Regions from separate parts of the Streptomyces sp. NPDC055749 genome, predicted to be linked through region 1. Evidence: riboswitches for the same ligand, from Rfam matches in the RefSeq annotation. Region 1 holds a riboswitch; the other holds the start of a gene.
What was found. Region 1 has a riboswitch for guanidine ahead of ACWGO0_RS29850 (MBL fold metallo-hydrolase). Riboswitches for the same ligand answer to the same signal wherever they lie in the genome.
Positions count from the first base shown of each region.

Region 2: linked by a shared signal. The riboswitch ahead of ACWGO0_RS07240 (DMT family transporter) and the one ahead of ACWGO0_RS29850 (MBL fold metallo-hydrolase) in region 1 are both predicted to bind guanidine.

Region 1 covers NZ_JBSHFH010000052.1:8,135-16,467, forward strand. Annotated here, with positions in the region: gene ACWGO0_RS29825 (hypothetical protein) at 1-192, opposite strand, end outside; gene ACWGO0_RS29830 (ATP-binding protein) at 328-1,839, opposite strand; gene ACWGO0_RS29835 (response regulator transcription factor) at 1,839-2,567, opposite strand; gene ACWGO0_RS29840 (serine hydrolase) at 2,615-3,409, opposite strand; gene ACWGO0_RS29845 (ATP-binding cassette domain-containing protein) at 3,306-4,103, opposite strand; gene ACWGO0_RS29850 (MBL fold metallo-hydrolase) at 4,312-5,193, opposite strand; guanidine-III (ykkC-III) riboswitch at 5,205-5,272, opposite strand; gene gndA (NADP-dependent phosphogluconate dehydrogenase) at 5,476-6,915, opposite strand; gene ACWGO0_RS29860 (DUF5709 domain-containing protein) at 7,039-7,548, opposite strand; gene ACWGO0_RS29865 (hypothetical protein) at 7,767-7,919, shown strand; gene ACWGO0_RS29870 (UDP-N-acetylmuramoyl-L-alanyl-D-glutamate--2,6-diaminopimelate ligase) at 8,162-8,333, shown strand, end outside.
Region 2 covers NZ_JBSHFH010000007.1:40,073-48,405, forward strand. Annotated here, with positions in the region: gene proP (glycine betaine/L-proline transporter ProP) at 1-991, opposite strand, end outside; gene bcp (thioredoxin-dependent thiol peroxidase) at 1,128-1,595, opposite strand; gene ACWGO0_RS07230 (DUF3618 domain-containing protein) at 1,724-2,041, shown strand; gene ACWGO0_RS07235 (GroES family chaperonin) at 2,097-2,438, shown strand; guanidine-III (ykkC-III) riboswitch at 2,504-2,568, shown strand; gene ACWGO0_RS07240 (DMT family transporter) at 2,606-2,926, shown strand; gene ACWGO0_RS07245 (transglycosylase domain-containing protein) at 2,920-5,121, opposite strand; gene ACWGO0_RS07250 (ABC transporter permease) at 5,303-6,103, shown strand; gene ACWGO0_RS07255 (ABC transporter permease) at 6,096-6,938, shown strand; gene ACWGO0_RS07260 (ABC transporter ATP-binding protein) at 6,966-7,982, shown strand; gene ACWGO0_RS07265 (DUF1707 SHOCT-like domain-containing protein) at 8,036-8,333, shown strand, end outside.

The sequences.
Region 1 (8,333 bases):
CGTCACGAACGCCTGAGACTGCTCCGCGTCGCTCTTCTCCGAGCCGCCACCGCCCGACGAGCCGCCCTCACCGTTGACGGAGGCCACCTTCGAGCTGTCGCCGTCCGAGCCGCCGCAGGCTGTCAGCAAGCCCATCGCCACGATCGCGGCGGCCGGAAGCGTCAGTACACGCGCCTTGAGCGCACTCCGCATCGTCACCACTCCTTGAATTCGAATGCCGCCGGCCGCTCACGCAGCCGACTTGCCGTACGAATGGCGATGCTGGCACCACAGGTTCAGCGCACCCTGGGCCCAACCTCAAAGGCACCTGGGAATCCCGAACCGGATTCAAGAAAGCGGCAGGACCACGCGGAAGGTCGCGCCCGTGCCCGGGGACTGCGCGGCCAGATCCATCCGGCCGCCGTGCGCCTCGACGATGGCAGCGGCGATCGAGAGCCCCAGCCCGGCGCCACCGCCGGTGCGGGCGGGATCGGCACGATACAGACGCTCGAACACGTACGGGGCATGGCCGGACGGCACTCCGGGGCCCGTGTCGGCCACCTCGAGCACCGCGGCCGGCCTGTCGGGGAGCAGCAGGGTGCCGGCGGCCGCGACGGCCGGGCCGAGCGCGTCAGGCCGCCTGGATCCGAGCCGTATCGTGATCTGTGCGCTGGGTGGCGTATGACGGTCGGCGTTGGCCAGCAGGTTGCCGAGCACTTGGCGTAGCTGAAACGGATCGCCGGTCGCGACTACGGGTTCGATCAGCCCGCCCGACTCGTCCAGGTCCAGGATCCGCACCACGCGGCTCGTGGAGCGGGCGTGAAGACCCCGTGCCACATCCACCGTGAGTTCCAGGAGATCGACGGGCGTCTGCTGCGGCTCGCGCTGCTCGTCGAGCCGGGCGAGCATCAGCAGGTCCTCCACGAGCACACCCATCCGAGCGGCCTCGGCCTCGATGCGCCGCATGGCGTCCTCGCCGTCACCGCCGCGCCGGTAGAGCTCGGCGAAGCCGCGAATAGAGGTCAAAGGAGTGCGCAGTTCGTGGGAGGCGTCGGCGAGGAAACGTCGCAGCTTCAGCTCGGAGGCCGCGCGGGCCGTGATCTCGTCCTCCACCCGGCCGAGCATGGCGTTCATCGCTCCGCCCAGGCGTCCCGGCTCGGTATGCGGATCGGTGTCAGGCACCCGCTGTGAAAGGTCCCCCGCCGCGATGAACCCGGCGGTGGCTTCCATCCGTGTCAGCGGGCGCAGTCCTACTCGAACCAGGAACGTGGCCCCGACACCCAGCAGGACGAGCGCGCCCGCCACGACAGCCGCGTCGATGACCAGCAACCGCTCAGTGGTCTCGTCGACCTGAGCCAGGGAGATCGCGGTGACGATGAATCCGCCCTTCTCCAGACCGGCCGTCGGCTCCACCACCCTGACCACGGCCCGCCAGGCGGCGCCGCCGTCCTCACCCGGGACCGTGAACGGCGCATCGGTACGGTCGGCCAGTTCGGCCGCCGCCGGCAGGACGGGGCCGGGCTCGGTGGCGTCCTCGGGGTACACGCCACGCTCACTGGTCTCTTCGTACAGGTAGATCCGGGAATCCGCGCCGAAGACCTCGGACAGGAATTTCTCGCCCGGGCTTTGGTTGGACTGCCCGCCCGTCGAGCCGCTGCCAAGGCTCCCTACCAGCCTCTGCTGCTGTCCCCCCAGTCCAGGAACCGCCAGCTGCCGGTCGACGCGGTCGACGAGATACGAGCGCAGCAGAAGCATCCCCGCCGTGCTGGCGCCTATGAGGGCGAGCGCCGTCAGGACCGCGCTCACCACCACGAGACGGGACCGCAGCGTCCAGTGACGCCAACGGCGAAGACGGGGCATCACTGCTCCCCGTGCGGCAGCCGCAGGCTGTATCCCACGCCCCGGACGGTGTGGATGAGCCGCGGACCGGTGGAATCGAGCTTCTTGCGCAGGTAATACACGTACGACTCCACGATCCGGCTGTCACCGCCGAAGTCGTAGGACCACACCCGGTCCAGGATCTGTGCCTTGCTGATGACGCGGCCCGGATGCTCCAGCAGGAAGCGCAGAAGGTTGAACTCGGTCGGCGACAGTTCGATACGCCGCCCGCCCCTGCGCACCTCGTGCCGGTCCTCGTCGAGCTCCAGGTCGGCATAGCGCAGCACCGGATCCGGTGCTGCTTCCATGTGCGCCCCTGTCACCGACCGGGTGCGGCGCAGAATGGCACGAATACGCAGCACCACCTCCTCCAGGCTGAACGGCTTCGCCACATAGTCGTCGCCGCCCGCCGTCAGCCCTCTGATCCGGTCGTCCAGCGAGTCCCGGGCCGTGAGGAACAACACCGGAACATCCTGCCCGGCCGCACGCAGCCGAGCCGCCACCTCGTAGCCATCAAGATCAGGAAGCATCACGTCCAGCACGATGAGAGACGGCCGCGTGGCCTCCGCTGCCGTCAACGCCTCGAAACCGGTCGCCGCCGCGACGACATCGAAACCGACCAGACGCAGGGTCTGGGACAGAAGATCACGGATGTTCGGCTCATCATCGACGACGAGTACGTTGGTCGGCGAGGGTGCGATGTCAGTCATGGTTTCATCCGTATCGCACCAACCTCAAAGGCAGCTGAGAACCACCTTCACGTCGCATCGGAGATCATGACCGAGGCAGCGGCCAGGGCGGCGTCCTCGACGAGCTCTATCCCCTCGGCTCGGGTGAGGTTGCCGTCGGACAGGACCGCAATGGCACAGTCGCGGCCGTCGAGGTTCACCCGCCCGATGCTGTTGATGTCCCACAGACCGGTCGCGGTACGTGGAAGCCAGCCGTTCTTGAGCGCCGCGCCGGAATCCGCGGCGGACACACCCCAGCCCTGATCATTCGCGACGTTCTCCATCAGTTTCCCGATGTAGTCCCGGTCGGCTCGGGTCAGGACCGACTCCGTTCCGAATATCGCCTCGAGGAGGATCAGTTGGTCTTCAGCCGTCGTCTGGGTGAGGCCCCAGTTCCCGCCCTGGCCTGCGGAGGTTGCGGTCAGCCCGAGACGTTCGTTGGCGGCATTCAGCCCCGCGGCGCCGCCGATGGTGTCCCACAGGGCGGTGGTCGCCGTGTTGTCGCTGTTCTGGATCATGCTTGCCGCCTGGGTACGTTCCTTCGGAGTCAGAACGCGCCCCGCATCCTGTGCCTGGAGCAGCAGCGTCGCCAGGATGTCGACCTTCACGATGCTGGCGGTGTCGTACTGATCGCTCCCGGACACGGCGCGGTCACCCGACTCCAAGTCCATCACCGCTACCGATATCTGCCCGTCGCCACCTGATGCCACCTCGGCGAGATCAGCCGCAAGCAGGTCGTCGAGATCGAGTTCGGGTGCCGTGGCCTGCTCCGTTTCGGCGCCTCGGCCGGTCGCGGGTGAGGTCACCGACGTCACGGCAGCCATACGCACAGGCTGATGATGCAGGCTCGCCGCACCGGCCACACAGCAGCCGAGCAGAGCGGCAAAGCCCGTCAGGACGACGAGGAGACGGCGACGCGGGCGGCGACGGACTGCGGATCCAACCATGCTGCGACGCTACGAAGCCCAGCTGTGGGCACCCTGGGACCAAGTTCAAGGACATCTGAGAGTCGCCTCGAAGCGGCGACCACGCAGCTCGACGCCGCTGGACCGGTTCGCTTCGATGCGACCCGGCGGGGTGCTGCGCGTGCGGATGGACCCGTCTGTTCGGCCGCGCCCAGAGCGTCCATGCGGCGGCCGGGACGCGGCCTCCGGTACGGAGATGCACCTGAGGCCGCGGCGGGCGGCGTATTTCACTCCCTGCCGTAGAGGCCCGCGACGAAGCCTGCACTGTGAGGTCCTGCCAGACCCTGGAGGCTCCGTGGGCATGAACCCGCACTCGACTGTGCCTTGTGCCTGGTGCCTGGACGTGACCGGCGGCCGGGCGGACCCTGCCCACCAGGGTCCGCAGCAGAGTCGTCTTGCCGGCACCGTCCCCGCCGACGGCGGCGGCCTGCCAGGGAACCGTGGCCAGGCTCACGTGGTCCAGAGCGGTGGTGGTGCCGAAGGCGACCTTTACGCCGAACGCACCCCAGTCCTGCCCGTTGGACAGGGAAGCGCGGGTGGCATCGGTGGTCACCGGGCGCCCCCGGCGGGAACGGCCTTACGAGCGGGCGTCCTGGGGGCGGCTGGGACCAGGTCCCGGCGGAAGCGCAGCACAGGGGACCGTAGACCTGCACACGGCGGACTTGGCCATGGTCGCCCGGAGTCGAAACGCTTCGAGTGAAGGTTGGCTGTCATGGGCCACGGGAGTTGACTGCAACGGAGCGCTCGAGATCTGGGACTGCCTACTCGGGTTGGTGGCAGATGACGAAGTCCGGGAACGGATGCCGTCCGGGCCGGTCGCCGATCTCATCGATCGCTGCGCGGATGTCGCGCAGTTGACTGGTGGTCATCTGTAGCGGTGGCTCGTCCGGCTGGTAGGTGGTCAGGACCGGGTAGTCCACACCTGGCTCGTTGGTCATCTCGATGTGGCAGCCGAGGATGTGGGTGACCGGTCGAGTGTCGGCGAACGCGATCAAGCGGTCGACAGTTCTGCCGAAGGCAGCCCAGTCCGCTACATACAGCCGCCCGGGATACACCGTGTCGCCAGTGAGCAGAATTCCAGTGTGCGGGTCGTAGTACGTGACGGCCGCTTCATGGTGGCCGGGGGTGGCGAGGCACTCCAGCACTCGGCCGCCGAGGTCGACCTGCGCCACCCGGTCGGGAGCGTCGGCGTACCCGAAGTACTTCCAGGCGCTGTTCAAATTCGGCTGAACGACCATGGTGTGGGGGCGGTCGGTGAACTGGGCGTCGCCCGCGATGTGGTCGCCGTGGGCGTGGGTGTGCAGGACGAGCAGCGTGTAGCCGTCCCGGGGATGCTCGGCCAGCCAACGCCCGATCAGGTCATCGACAACCCGGCGCAGCGGAAAGAACTCGGCGGACTCGGTGGCTCCGGTGTCGATGAGTACGGCTCGGGCGTTGCCGAAGATCAGGAACAGGAACGGCGCCTCGTAGTTGATCGCCATGTTCTGGCGCAGGATGAACGTGTGCTCATCGTATGCGTGGACCTGGATGTCGGGATCGTCGTTGTGCTTCGCCGACGGTGATCCATGGATCCAGTTGACGTCCAGCACGCGAGGCTCGGGCGCGTCGGACACAAAATCGACCAGCTGCGTATTTCGGTCCATGACGTCTCCTGAGAGCGTCGTCTCAGCAGGCCGGGTACGGCGCACATCTCGTCCGGGGCAGGCGCTTACGCGCCTCCGGGCGGAAACTACTACGAGCAGTCCCGACCGATCAACCGTTCATCTGCGAACTCCCTCGATCAAGACTTACCACCGCTCATCGGGCGGTTCCGGCCTTGGTCAAGTTCCTCGGTGCGGTGAGGCAGTGGGCTTAAAAGGATCTCCCGGTGCAGCGAGTCGCATCCGGGGCGAACCCGCCCCGGCATCAGCTGTTGCGGGTGTCGGTCAGCTTTCGACTTCGGTCTTGTCGCCGCCCCAGAGGGTGTGAAATGCGCCGTCGCGGTCGATGCGGTGGTACGTGTGTGCGCCGAAGTAGTCGCGCTGACCTTGGGTAAGGGCGGCGGGGAGTCGTTCGGCGCGCAGAGAGTCGTAGTAGGCGAGGGTGGTGGCGAAGGCAGGGGTGGGGACGCCCTGGGTGACGGCGGTGGCGATCACGGTGCGCCAGTCGTTCTGTGCGGCGGTGATCTCTTGGGCGAAGCTCTTGTCGGAGAGGAGGCTTGGCATCTGAGGCTGGGCTTCGTAGGCGCTGGTGATTCTGTCGAGGAACGCGGCCCGGATGATGCATCCGCCGCGCCAGATCGCGGCGACCTTGCCGAGGTCGATGTTCCAGGCGTATTGCTCGCTGCCGGCCGCGATCTCGTGGAAGCCCTGGGTGTAGGCGACGACCTTCGAGGCATACAGCGCCTGCTCGACCTGGTCGGCGAATGCCGCCGCCTCGTCCTCGCCGAGCTTGCGGGCGGTCGGTCCGGCGAGGTGGCGTGAGGCATCACGGAGGGCGGCGTGGCCGGAGACGGAGCGGGCGAAGACGGCCTCGGCGATACCGGAGACGGGAACGCCCAGGTCAAGGGCGATCTGCACGGTCCAGCGGCCGGTTCCCTTCTGCTCCGCCTGGTCGAGCACGACATCCACGAAAGGCTTACCGGTCGCCGCATCGACATGCGAGAGGACTTCTGCCGTGATCTCGATGAGGTAGGAGTCCAGGCGTCCGGTGTTCCAGGCGCGGAAGATGTCCGCGATCTGCGCGGGGGAGTAGCCCGCGACGGCGCGCAACAGGTCGTACGCCTCCGCGATCAGCTGCATGTCCGCGTACTCGATGCCGTTGTGGACCATCTTCACGAAGTGCCCGGCGCCGTCGGGACCGATATGGGCGGTGCAGGGAGTGCCGTCCTCGGCGCGGGCGGCGATCTTCTCCAGCATCGGCCCCAGCGACGCGTACGACTCCGTGGAGCCGCCCGGCATGATGCTCGGCCCGTGCAGCGCGCCCTCCTCGCCGCCCGAGATTCCGGTACCGACGAAGTGGATACCCCGCTCGCGCAGCTCCTTCTCGCGGCGGCGGGTGTCCTCGAAGTGGGCGTTGCCGCCGTCGATGATGACGTCACCCTCCTCCAGGAGCGGGGCGAACTCCTGGATCACCGCGTCCGTGGGTTCGCCCGCCTTCACCATCACGACGAGGCGGCGCGGGCGCTCCAGCGCGGCGACGAACTCCTCCGGGGTGCGCGCGGGGACGAAGTCGCCCTCGTCGCCGAACTCCTTCACCAGGTCGTCGGTCTTCGCGGCCGTACGGTTGTGAAGCGCGACGGTGAAGCCGTTCCTGGCGAAGTTACGGGCGAGATTGCTGCCCATCACCGCGAGCCCTGTGACGCCGATCTGCGCAGTGCCGGTCATCTGTGGTGTGCTCCTGAACGTTGTGGGATCCCGTCGGGGCAGTGTTCCCGGGACGGCCGGATGGATACGTACCGCCGGATGAACATGTACGGCTGCTGGATACGTATGGCCGCGCCGACGGGTTCAGCGCGTCGTCACTTCTCCCGCGGGCGGTGACTCGTCGTCGAGCGGGGTGCCGTCGAGCGGTTCCTCGTCGTCGGGCACGACATGCATGGCGGCCTCCTCGGCCGACGCGGCGGCTCCGTCGATTCCGACGTCCCGGGCGGTCAGCGTGTGCGGCACACTGCCCTCGGCCTGCTGGGTGAGCCGGCCCGCGCGGACGATGCCGACCTCGGCGTCCCAGAGCTCCCCGTCGCCCCCGGCCAGGTCGCCCGGTCCGTCGTCCGCGTCGGAGATGTCGGGCAGCTCCCGCGTCAGCCGGCGGTCGAGGGACTGCCCGCTGTGCTGTTCCGCGGCGGTGGTGCCCTCGTCGTCGACGGCCCATGGCCGTTCGGGCGGGGAGTACCCCTCGTCCAGGACATCGGTGATGCCCGAGGTGTCCAGGGTGTCCTCGACATCGAGGAAATCGTCAGGGTCGGAGGCTTCCGGTCCCTGGGGCTGGTAGACGTCGTCCCCCCGGTCGCTGTCAGTCATGGCATGTCCTTTCGATCCGGGGGCGAGTGCGGTACCACCGCGTTCGCGGGGGCCAGGGGAGCTTCTTCCGCATCCGACTCAACGTCCCTGTGTATGCAATTCCACTCCGGTCCGGGAGGAGTCGCCAACGGAAGGGGGCCACCGGCGGCGGGGCGGCCGACGGAGCGACTCCGTGTGCGGCGGAACTCGGGAGGTCCGACCGGACGTACACTCGGCCCATGGGTCGTACACGTGCCACGAGGGAGAGCCTGCCGCAGGCCGCCTTCGTGCTGCGCCCGGCCACGGCCCGTCCGGCGGCTGCCGGACCGGTGAGCGCCGCCGCCACCGGTGCGCCCGAAGCCGGCCGCACCGCTCTGCACGGTAACGGCTAGCGATCTTCCCTTTCGGTCACGTTCAGTGACCGCCGACGGTTCCGCAGGGGCTCAGCCCCCTGACCACCGCTCCTCGACGAACACGGCGGGCCTCCTGCCCCGCTGAACTTCCGCGTCCCGTCTCACCGGACCGCGCGCACCACCACCGGCTCCACATCACCACGCAGCCCCCGGAACATCGCCGGGTGCTGCTGTCCGGCGACGGCCGCACCGACGCGCCGAGCCACTTCGAAGGGATCACTGTGAAGCTGAGCGAGCTGCTGGCCGGACAGGAACACCAGATTCTCCAGGGCGACCCCGCGCGTACCTCGATCACCGCGGGCACGACCTTCGACGCCGAACTGGCCGCACCCGGCTCGTTGTTCGTCGCCGTGCCCGGCTACCAGGGCGGGGGCCCCGAAGCCGTCGCACCGG
Region 2 (8,333 bases), on a different contig from region 1:
GCATCACGGCGAGCAGGATGAGCAGGCCGTGGGTCTCGCTGTAGCCGAGTTCGTCGGACAGGTACGTCGGCATGTACGACAGCAGCATGTAATCGGTGATGTTGTACGCGCCGACCAGGCAGATGCAGAGGATCAGCGTCGCCCAGTGCTGCCGGAAGATCTTGGCGAGGTCGCCCTTGGCCGTCGTCTCGACCCCGTCCGCCGCCTCCATGGCGTGGGCGGTGCCGCCCTCCAGCTTCTGGAACGCGGGGGTCTCGTCGAGGCGAAGTCGCAGGTAGAGGCCGACGAGGCCGAGCGGGCCCGCGACGAGGAAGGGGATGCGCCAGCCCCAGGACTCCATCTGGGCGGTGTCGAGGAGGGCGTAGAGCGCGGTGACGAGGCCGGCCGCGCCGACGTAGCCGGCGAGGGTGCCGAATTCGAGGAAGCTGCCGAAGAAGCCGCGGCGCTTGTCGGGGGCGTACTCCGCGATGAACGTGGACGCGCCGCCGTACTCACCGCCGGTCGAGAAGCCCTGGAGCATCCGGAAGAGGATCAGCAGGGCGGGGGCCCAGAGGCCGATCGTGCCGTGGGAGGGGATGAGACCGATGGCGAACGTGCCGACCGCCATCAGGATCATCGTCAGCGCGAGGACCTTCTTCCGGCCGATCTTGTCGCCCATCGGTCCGAAGAACATTCCTCCGAGCGGCCGTACGAGGAAGGCCACGGCGAAGGTCGCGAAGGAGGAGAGGAGCTGGGTGGTCTCGTTCCCGGACGGGAAGAAGACGTGCCCGATGGTGACGGCGAGGTAGGAGTAGATACCGAAGTCGAACCACTCCATGGCGTTCCCGAGCGACGCCGCTTTCACCGCCCGCTTCACTGCCTTGTCGTCGGTGACAGTGATGTCGGTCCGGCGGAGCTTGGGGTTCTGGCGCGCCCGGATGGCGCGGAAGAGGGTGGGGTGGCGCTTGACCGCTTCGGGGTCGGCCCCCTGGTGGGGGTCGGAGGCCGCCATGGCCGGTTCCTTTCCTCGGAGAATGTTCCAGGAAAGGCTTCTGTTCGGTCATGGCGGCTGCAAACCGACTCACCGGCCGATTGCGATGTGGGTCACAGGGCTCGTGGGATGCCGGCGTGGTCGGATGCCGGGCTTGTCAGATGCCGAGGTCCTTGATGATCTTGGCTACGTGGCCGGTGGCCTTCACGTTGTAGAAGGCGTGCTCGACCTTGCCCTCCTCGTCGACCACGATCGTCGACCGGATGACGCCCGTCACCACTTTGCCGTAGAGCTTCTTCTCGCCGAAGGCGCCGTACGCCTCCAGGGTCTCCTTGGACGGGTCGCCGACCAGGGTGACCTTGAGGTTCTCCTTCTCGCGGAACTTGGCGAGCTTCTCCGGCTTGTCGGGGGAGACGCCGATGACGTCGTATCCGGCCGTGGCCAGGACGTCCAGGTTGTCGGTGAAGTCGCACGCCTGCTTGGTGCAGCCGGGTGTGAGGGCGGCCGGGTAGAAGTAGACGATGACCTTGCGGCCCTTGTGGTCCGCGAGCGAGATGTCGTTGCCGTCCGCGTCGGGAAGGGTGAAGGCGGGGGCGGTCTCGCCGGGCTGGAGTCGCTCGCTCATGGTTCTCCTCAAGTGGCACATCAGGTGTTTGGGACCGAGCGTAATAGGGGTGCCGCCGGGTGTCCGGGCGGTCGAGCTGACAGACTGTCGATGAAGGTTTACCGGACGACGACCACGGAGGCGGCGCAGTGTCGGATGCCAGGACCCCTGCGCAGATCGAGGCGGACATCATCACCAGGCGCGAGCAGCTCGCCGTGGTGCTCGATGAGATCGGGGTGCGTGTGCACCCGAAGACGATGATCGGTGACGCGAAGGCCAAGGTGGCCGGGACGGTGGACCGGACGGCCGGGCGTGCGTTCGTCGCGGTGAACCGTTCGGTGTCGGACGTGAAGGCCCAGTTCGTTTCGAAGGATGGCGCGCCGCGTCTGGAGCGGGTGATTCCGGCCGTGGTGCTGGTGGTCGGTGTGGTGGGTCTGCTCGCGGTGTCGTCGCGTCGCAGGAAGTGACGGGGCCGACCCCCGGGGGCGTGCGGCGCGGGTCCGAGCAGGTAGGTTTCGGCTCGTGAGCGACAACACCCACGACGACAAGCTGCCCATCCGCATGCTGCACGACCGCGTGCTGGTCCGGTCCGATTCGCCCGAGGGCGAGCGGCGCTCGGGCGGTGGGATTCTGATTCCGGCGACGGCTGCGGTCGGCAGGCGGCTGGCGTGGGCCGCGGTGGTGGCGGTCGGCCAGAACGTGCGGACGGTGGAGCCGGGGGACCGGGTGCTGTACGACCCGGAGGACCGTGCCGAGGTGGAGGTGCGGGGCGTGGCGTACGTACTGATGCGGGAGCGGGATCTGCATGCGGTGGCCGCGGACCGGTTCGAGGGTTCGGTGGATTCGACCGGGCTGTATCTGTAGTCCGCGTGCAGCCCGTGGTGGCTGGTATTGAGCCTGGTGACTGGGGTCACCGGGCTCTTTGTCATTTTTTGCTACGGTAGGGGGACCCCGACGAGACGCGCCGTACCGGGCCTTGCAAAGACGACGCACCGTGTTGTCCGCGTGTTCTCTCGTCGGAAGGTGCCGTCATGGCCTGGGTTCTGCTGCTTGTCGCCGGTCTGCTGGAAGTGGGCTGGTCGATCGGGATGAAGTACACCGAGGGGTTCACCCGGCTGTGGCCGAGCGTGTTCACCGGCCTCGGGATCGTCGCGAGCATGGTGTTGCTGTCCCATGCGGCGAAGACGCTGCCGATCGGTACGGCGTACGGCGTGTGGGTCGGTATCGGTGCGGCGGGTGCGGCGGTGCTCGGCATGGTGGTGCTGGGTGAGCCTGCCACCGCGGCCCGTATTTTCTTCGTGTGTCTGCTGCTGGTGGCCGTGGTGGGTCTGAAGGCGACCTCGGGTCACTGATTCTGCGGGTCACTGATCTGCGGGCGTGCGCCGCGTGCGCCTTCGAAGAAGCCTCCGGTGTCTTCGGTCTCGCCCTCCTCGGTCTCCTCGGACTCCTCGCTCTCCTCGGGTTGGGGTTCTTCCTCGGGCTCGTCGGTGCCGTCCGGGAGTTCGAGGTCGAATTCCCGGGGCTCGGCGGTGCCGAGGGCGGCGGCTGTGTAGTCGGCCCAGATGGCGGCGGGCGGGCCGCCGCCGTTCATGCGGGGCAGGCCGAGGGCCCCGTACAGCGGTGTCTGCGCACCGGTGGCGGGGTCCTGGCCCATGACGGCGACGACGGTCGCGAGGTCGGGCGTGTAGCCGGCGAACCAGGCGGCCTTGTCCTCCTCGGCGGTGCCTGTCTTGCCCGCGGCGGGGCGGTTCGCGGCCTGGGCGGCGGTTCCGGTGCCTTCCTCGACGACGGTCCGGAGCATCCAGGTCGTGGCGTCGGCGGCCGTGCGGCTGACGGCCTGCTCGGTGTCCCTGACCGGGAGCGTGATGTTCTCGCCGTCCTTGGTGACCTTGTCGACGAGGGTGTACGTGCCGTGCCTGCCGTGGTTGGCGAGGGTGGCGTACGCCTCGGCCATGTCGAGGACGCTGGCGGTCGCGGGGCCGAGCGCGATGGACGGCGATGCGGTGAGGTCGGGGGTGTTCTCGGGGATGCCGAGGGCGATGGCGGTGTCCTTGACGTTCCCCGGCCCGACGTCCTGCGCCATCTGGGCGTACACGGCGTTGACGGATCTGTCGGTGGCGGTACGGACGGTGACGGGGCCGTAGTCGACGTCGTCCTCGTTGGCGGGGCCGTATCCGGTGGGTCCTTGGGGGCCTTCGACCATGCGTTCGTTGCTGCCGTCGTAGATGGTGCCGGGGGTGATCGTGCGGCCGTCCTGGGTGGTGGATTCGTTGGCGACGGCGGAGGTGAAGACGAAGGGCTTGAAGGTGGAGCCGACCTGGTAGTCGCGGCGGGTCGCGTTGTTGACGTACTGCTTGGTGTAGTCGATGCCGCCGTACATGGCGACGACCTCGCCGGTGCCCGGGTCGATGGAGACGCCGCCGACGCGGACGTTGCGGTCGACCTTCCGGCCGGCGCTGGTCTTGGACAGGACGTTGTCCTGGACTGCCTCGACGAAGGCGTCCTGCTTCGTCTTCTCCAGTGTGGTGGTGATGCGGTAGCCACCGGCGGCGAGGGTTTTCTCGTCGATGATCCTGTTGCTGGTGAGGTAGTCCTCGGCGGCCTGGACGAGATAGCCGCGCTGTCCGGAGAGGCCGGTGGCCGGCTTGGCCTCGCCGGGGACGGGGAACCGCGTGGTGGCGCGCTCGCCGGCGGTGAGCCAGTGCTCCTTGACCATGCCGTCCAGTACGTAGTTCCAGCGGGCGAGGGCGTCGGCCTTGTTCTCGGGGTGGGCGATGACGTCGTACGCGCTGGGGGCGTTCAGGAGGGAGGCGAGGTACGCGCCTTCGGCGGTGGTGAGCTCCTCGACGTCCTTGCCGTAGTACGCCTGCGACGCGGCCTGGATGCCGTAGGCGTTGCGGCCGAAGTAGCTGGTGTTGAGGTAGCCCTCGAAGATCTGGTCCTTGCTCTCCTCGCGGTTGAGTTTGACCGCGATGAAGAACTCCTTGGCCTTGCGGACGACGGTCCGTTCCTGGCCGAGGTAGTAGTTCTTGACGTACTGCTGGGTGATGGTCGAGCCGCCCTGCTTGCCCTTGCCGGTGAGGGTGTTCCAGGCGGCGCGGATCATGGCCTTGATGTCGACGGCGCGGTCGGAGTAGAAGTCGCGGTCCTCGGCGGCGAGTACGGCGTGCTGGACGGTGAGGGGGACCCGGTCGAGGCGGACGTTCTCCCGGTTGACCTCGCCGTCGCGGGCGATGACCGTGCCGTCCTTGTAGAGGTAGGTGTTGGACTGCGCGATGGCGCTGGCGTTGGCGGGCGGGATGTCGACGAGCTGGTATCCGGCGATGAAGCCGCCGACGAGGAGCAGTGCGATGCCGAGGACCATGCGCCAGGTGGGGAAGGCGCGGCGCCAACCGGTGCGCTTGGGGCGCTTCTTGCGCCCCTTCCGTGTCTCCGCCGTCTCTGCTGCCGTCCCTGCCTTCTCCGCCGTTTCCGTCGCGCTCGGTGAGCCGGTGGGCAGGGGCCGGCCGTCGGGGTCGCGCGGGGCCCAGTTCTGCTCGTCGATCATGTCGGTGGGAACTCCTCGGCCGCGGTCGGACATCCAGCCGTCCCATAGTGCACTTTTTGCTCACATATCCTAGGGATTCTCCTTGCGTGACCGGTCGCGGCGGTGATAACCGGCTGCGGTGCCTGTCCGGCGTGGACTAGGGTCGTGCGCTTTGGTGCCGGTCAAGGGGGGAGGGGCCCAGGTGCGTCTGTACGCAGTAGTGGCGGCCGGTGGATTCCGGCGCCACGCCACCTACCGGATCGCGACGGCGGCGGGCGTCTTCACCAACACCGTCTTCGGTTTCATCATGGCGTACACCTACATCGCACTCTGGGACGAGCGTCCACAGCTCGGCGGCTACGACATGTCCCAGGCGCTGACGTACGTATGGCTCGGCCAGGCGCTGCTGATGACCTGCGCCATGATGGGCGGCGGCTTCGAGGACGAGCTGATGGAGCGCATCCGTACCGGGGACATCGCGGTCGATCTGTACCGGCCCGCCGACCTCCAGCTGTGGTGGCTTGCGGGTGATCTGGGCCGGGCGGCTTTCCACCTGATGGGGCGTGGGATCGTGCCGATGGCGCTGGGCGCCCTGGCCTTCGATCTGGCGCTGCCGGACTCGTTCTGGATCTGGCCGGCCTTCCTGGTCTCCGTACTGCTCGGTGTCGTGGTGAGTTTCGCGGTGCGCTATCTGGTGGCGCTGTCGGCGTTCTGGCTGATGGACGGGGCGGGCGCGGCGCAGATCGCCTGGCTGGCGGGGATGTTCTTCTCCGGGATGCTGCTGCCGCTGAATCTGTTCCCCGGGGTGCTGGGGGAGGTGGCGCGGATGCTGCCGTGGTCCTCGCTGTTGCAGGTCCCGGCCGATGTCTTCCTCGGCAAGCGCACGGGCTGGGGGCTGGTGGAGGCGTACGCCTTCCAGGCCGGCTGGGCGGCCGCGCTGCTGACGGCGGGGCGGCTGTTGCAGGTGCTGGCGACCAGGAGGGTGGTGATTCAGGGTGGCTGAGCGAGGTATCGCGTTCGAGGACCGTTCGAGGGTGGTCGAGGGGGTACGGGCCTACGGCCTGATCGTCGCGATGTGGCTGCGCTCCACGATGGCGTACCGCGCGTCGTTCGCGATGACGGCGCTGGGGAACTTCGTGGTGACGGCCTTCGACTTCGTCACGATCCTGCTGATGTTCTCGCACGTGGACGCCCTGGGCGGCTACACCCTGCCGGAGATCGCCCTGCTGTACGGGATGTCGGCGACCGCGTTCGGGCTGGCCGATCTGCTGCTGGGGTCGATGGACCGGCTGGGGCGGCGGGTCCGCGACGGCACGCTGGACACCCTGCTGGTACGGCCCGTCCCGGTCCTCGCACAGGTCGCCGCCGACCGTTTCGCACTGCGCCGGCTGGGCCGGATCACGCAGGGGCTGCTGGTGCTCGGGTACGCGCTGGTGTCGCTGGACATCGCCTGGACACCGCTGAAGCTGCTGCTGCTTCCGCTGGCGGTGCTGAGCGGGGCGGCGATCTTCGGGGCGGTGTTCGTGGCAGGGGCGGCGTTCCAGGTCGTCGCGCAGGACGCCTCCGAGGTGCAGAACGCGTTCACGTACGGGGGGACGACGCTGCTCCAGTACCCGCCGACGGTCTTTGCGAAGGATCTGGTGCGCGGGGTGACGTTCGTGGTGCCGCTGGCCTTCGTGAGCTGGCTGCCCGCGCTGTACGTGCTGGACCGGGCGTACCCGTTGGAGCTGCCGGAGTGGGCGGCGTTCCTGCCGCCGGTGGTGGCGGGAGCCTGCTGGGTACTGGCGGGACTGGCCTGGCGGACGGGCCTGCGCGCGTACCGGAGCACGGGTAGCTGAATCCAAGGAGTAGGGGAGAGCCAGGCCATGGACGCGGACTTCATTGAGCTCGACGGCGTCGAGAAGGTCTTCGACGTACGCCGCAGAACCGGCTTCATGCGCCGGGAGCGCCACGAGGTGCGCGCGGTCGACGGCATCAGCTTCCGTGTGCCGCGCGGTGAGATGGTCGGCTACATCGGCCCGAACGGCGCGGGCAAGTCGACCACGATCAAAATGCTCACCGGGATTCTCACCCCGAGCGGCGGCCGGCTGCGGGTGGCGGGCATCGACCCCTCCCGGGAGCGTACGAGGCTGGCGCACCGGATCGGTGTGGTCTTCGGCCAGCGCACGACGCTCTGGTGGGACCTGCCGCTGCGGGACTCGTACCGCCTGATGCACCGTATGTACCGCATCCCCGACAGCCGCTTCCGCGAGAACCTCGACCGGTGCGTCGAACTCCTCGACCTGGGTGAGCTGTTGGACGTACCCGTACGGCAGCTGTCGCTCGGGCAGCGGATGCGCGGCGATATCGCGGCGGCGCTGCTGCACGATCCGGAGGTGCTCTATCTGGACGAGCCGACGATCGGGCTCGATGTGGTGTCCAAGGCGAAGGTCCGGCAGTTCCTGCGGGATCTGAACGCCGAACGGGGTACGACGGTCCTGCTCACCACCCACGATCTGACCGATATCGAGCAGCTCTGCAAGCGGGTGATGGTGATCGACCACGGGCGGCTGATGTATGACGGGGCGCTCGCCGGACTGCACGAGGTGGGGGAGAGCGAACGCACGCTGGTGGTCGATCTGGAGCGTGAACTCCCGCCGATCGAGCTGAAGTCGGAGCCTTCGGTACGGGTGGTGAAGGTGGCGGGACCCCGGCAGTGGCTGGCGTTCCCCGCGTCGGCGTCCGCGGCTCCGCTGGTGGCTCGGATCGCCGCCGACTATCCGATGGTGGACCTCTCGGTGCGCGAGCCGGACATCGAGGCCGTCATCGCGAGGATGTACGAGACGGGCTCGGCTCCGGGTGTGCGGAGTGCGGACACGGGGCGCGGGACTGTGGGTCGATGACGTGAGCGGGTGCGTTCAATAAGGTGCCCGGTATGACAAGTGAACTTCCGGAGATGCGTGCCTCCGATGCCGAGCGTGACCGGGTCGCCGAGAGACTGCGCGAGGCGGTGGCCGAGGGGCGGCTGGAGATGGACGAGTTCGAGCAGCGGCTCGACGCCGTCTACAAGGCCCGTACGCATGGGGAGTTGGCACCGCTCGTCCGGGACATTCCGGCGCCGGGATCGACCGTGGAACCCGCGGGGGCCGCGTCCCCCGCTGCCACCGGGCAGGGCCGCAACTGGGCGGCGCGCATCGGGGGGCCCGCCACGTCGAAGGGGACCTTCGCGTTCTGGGGCGGGTTCAACCGTAACG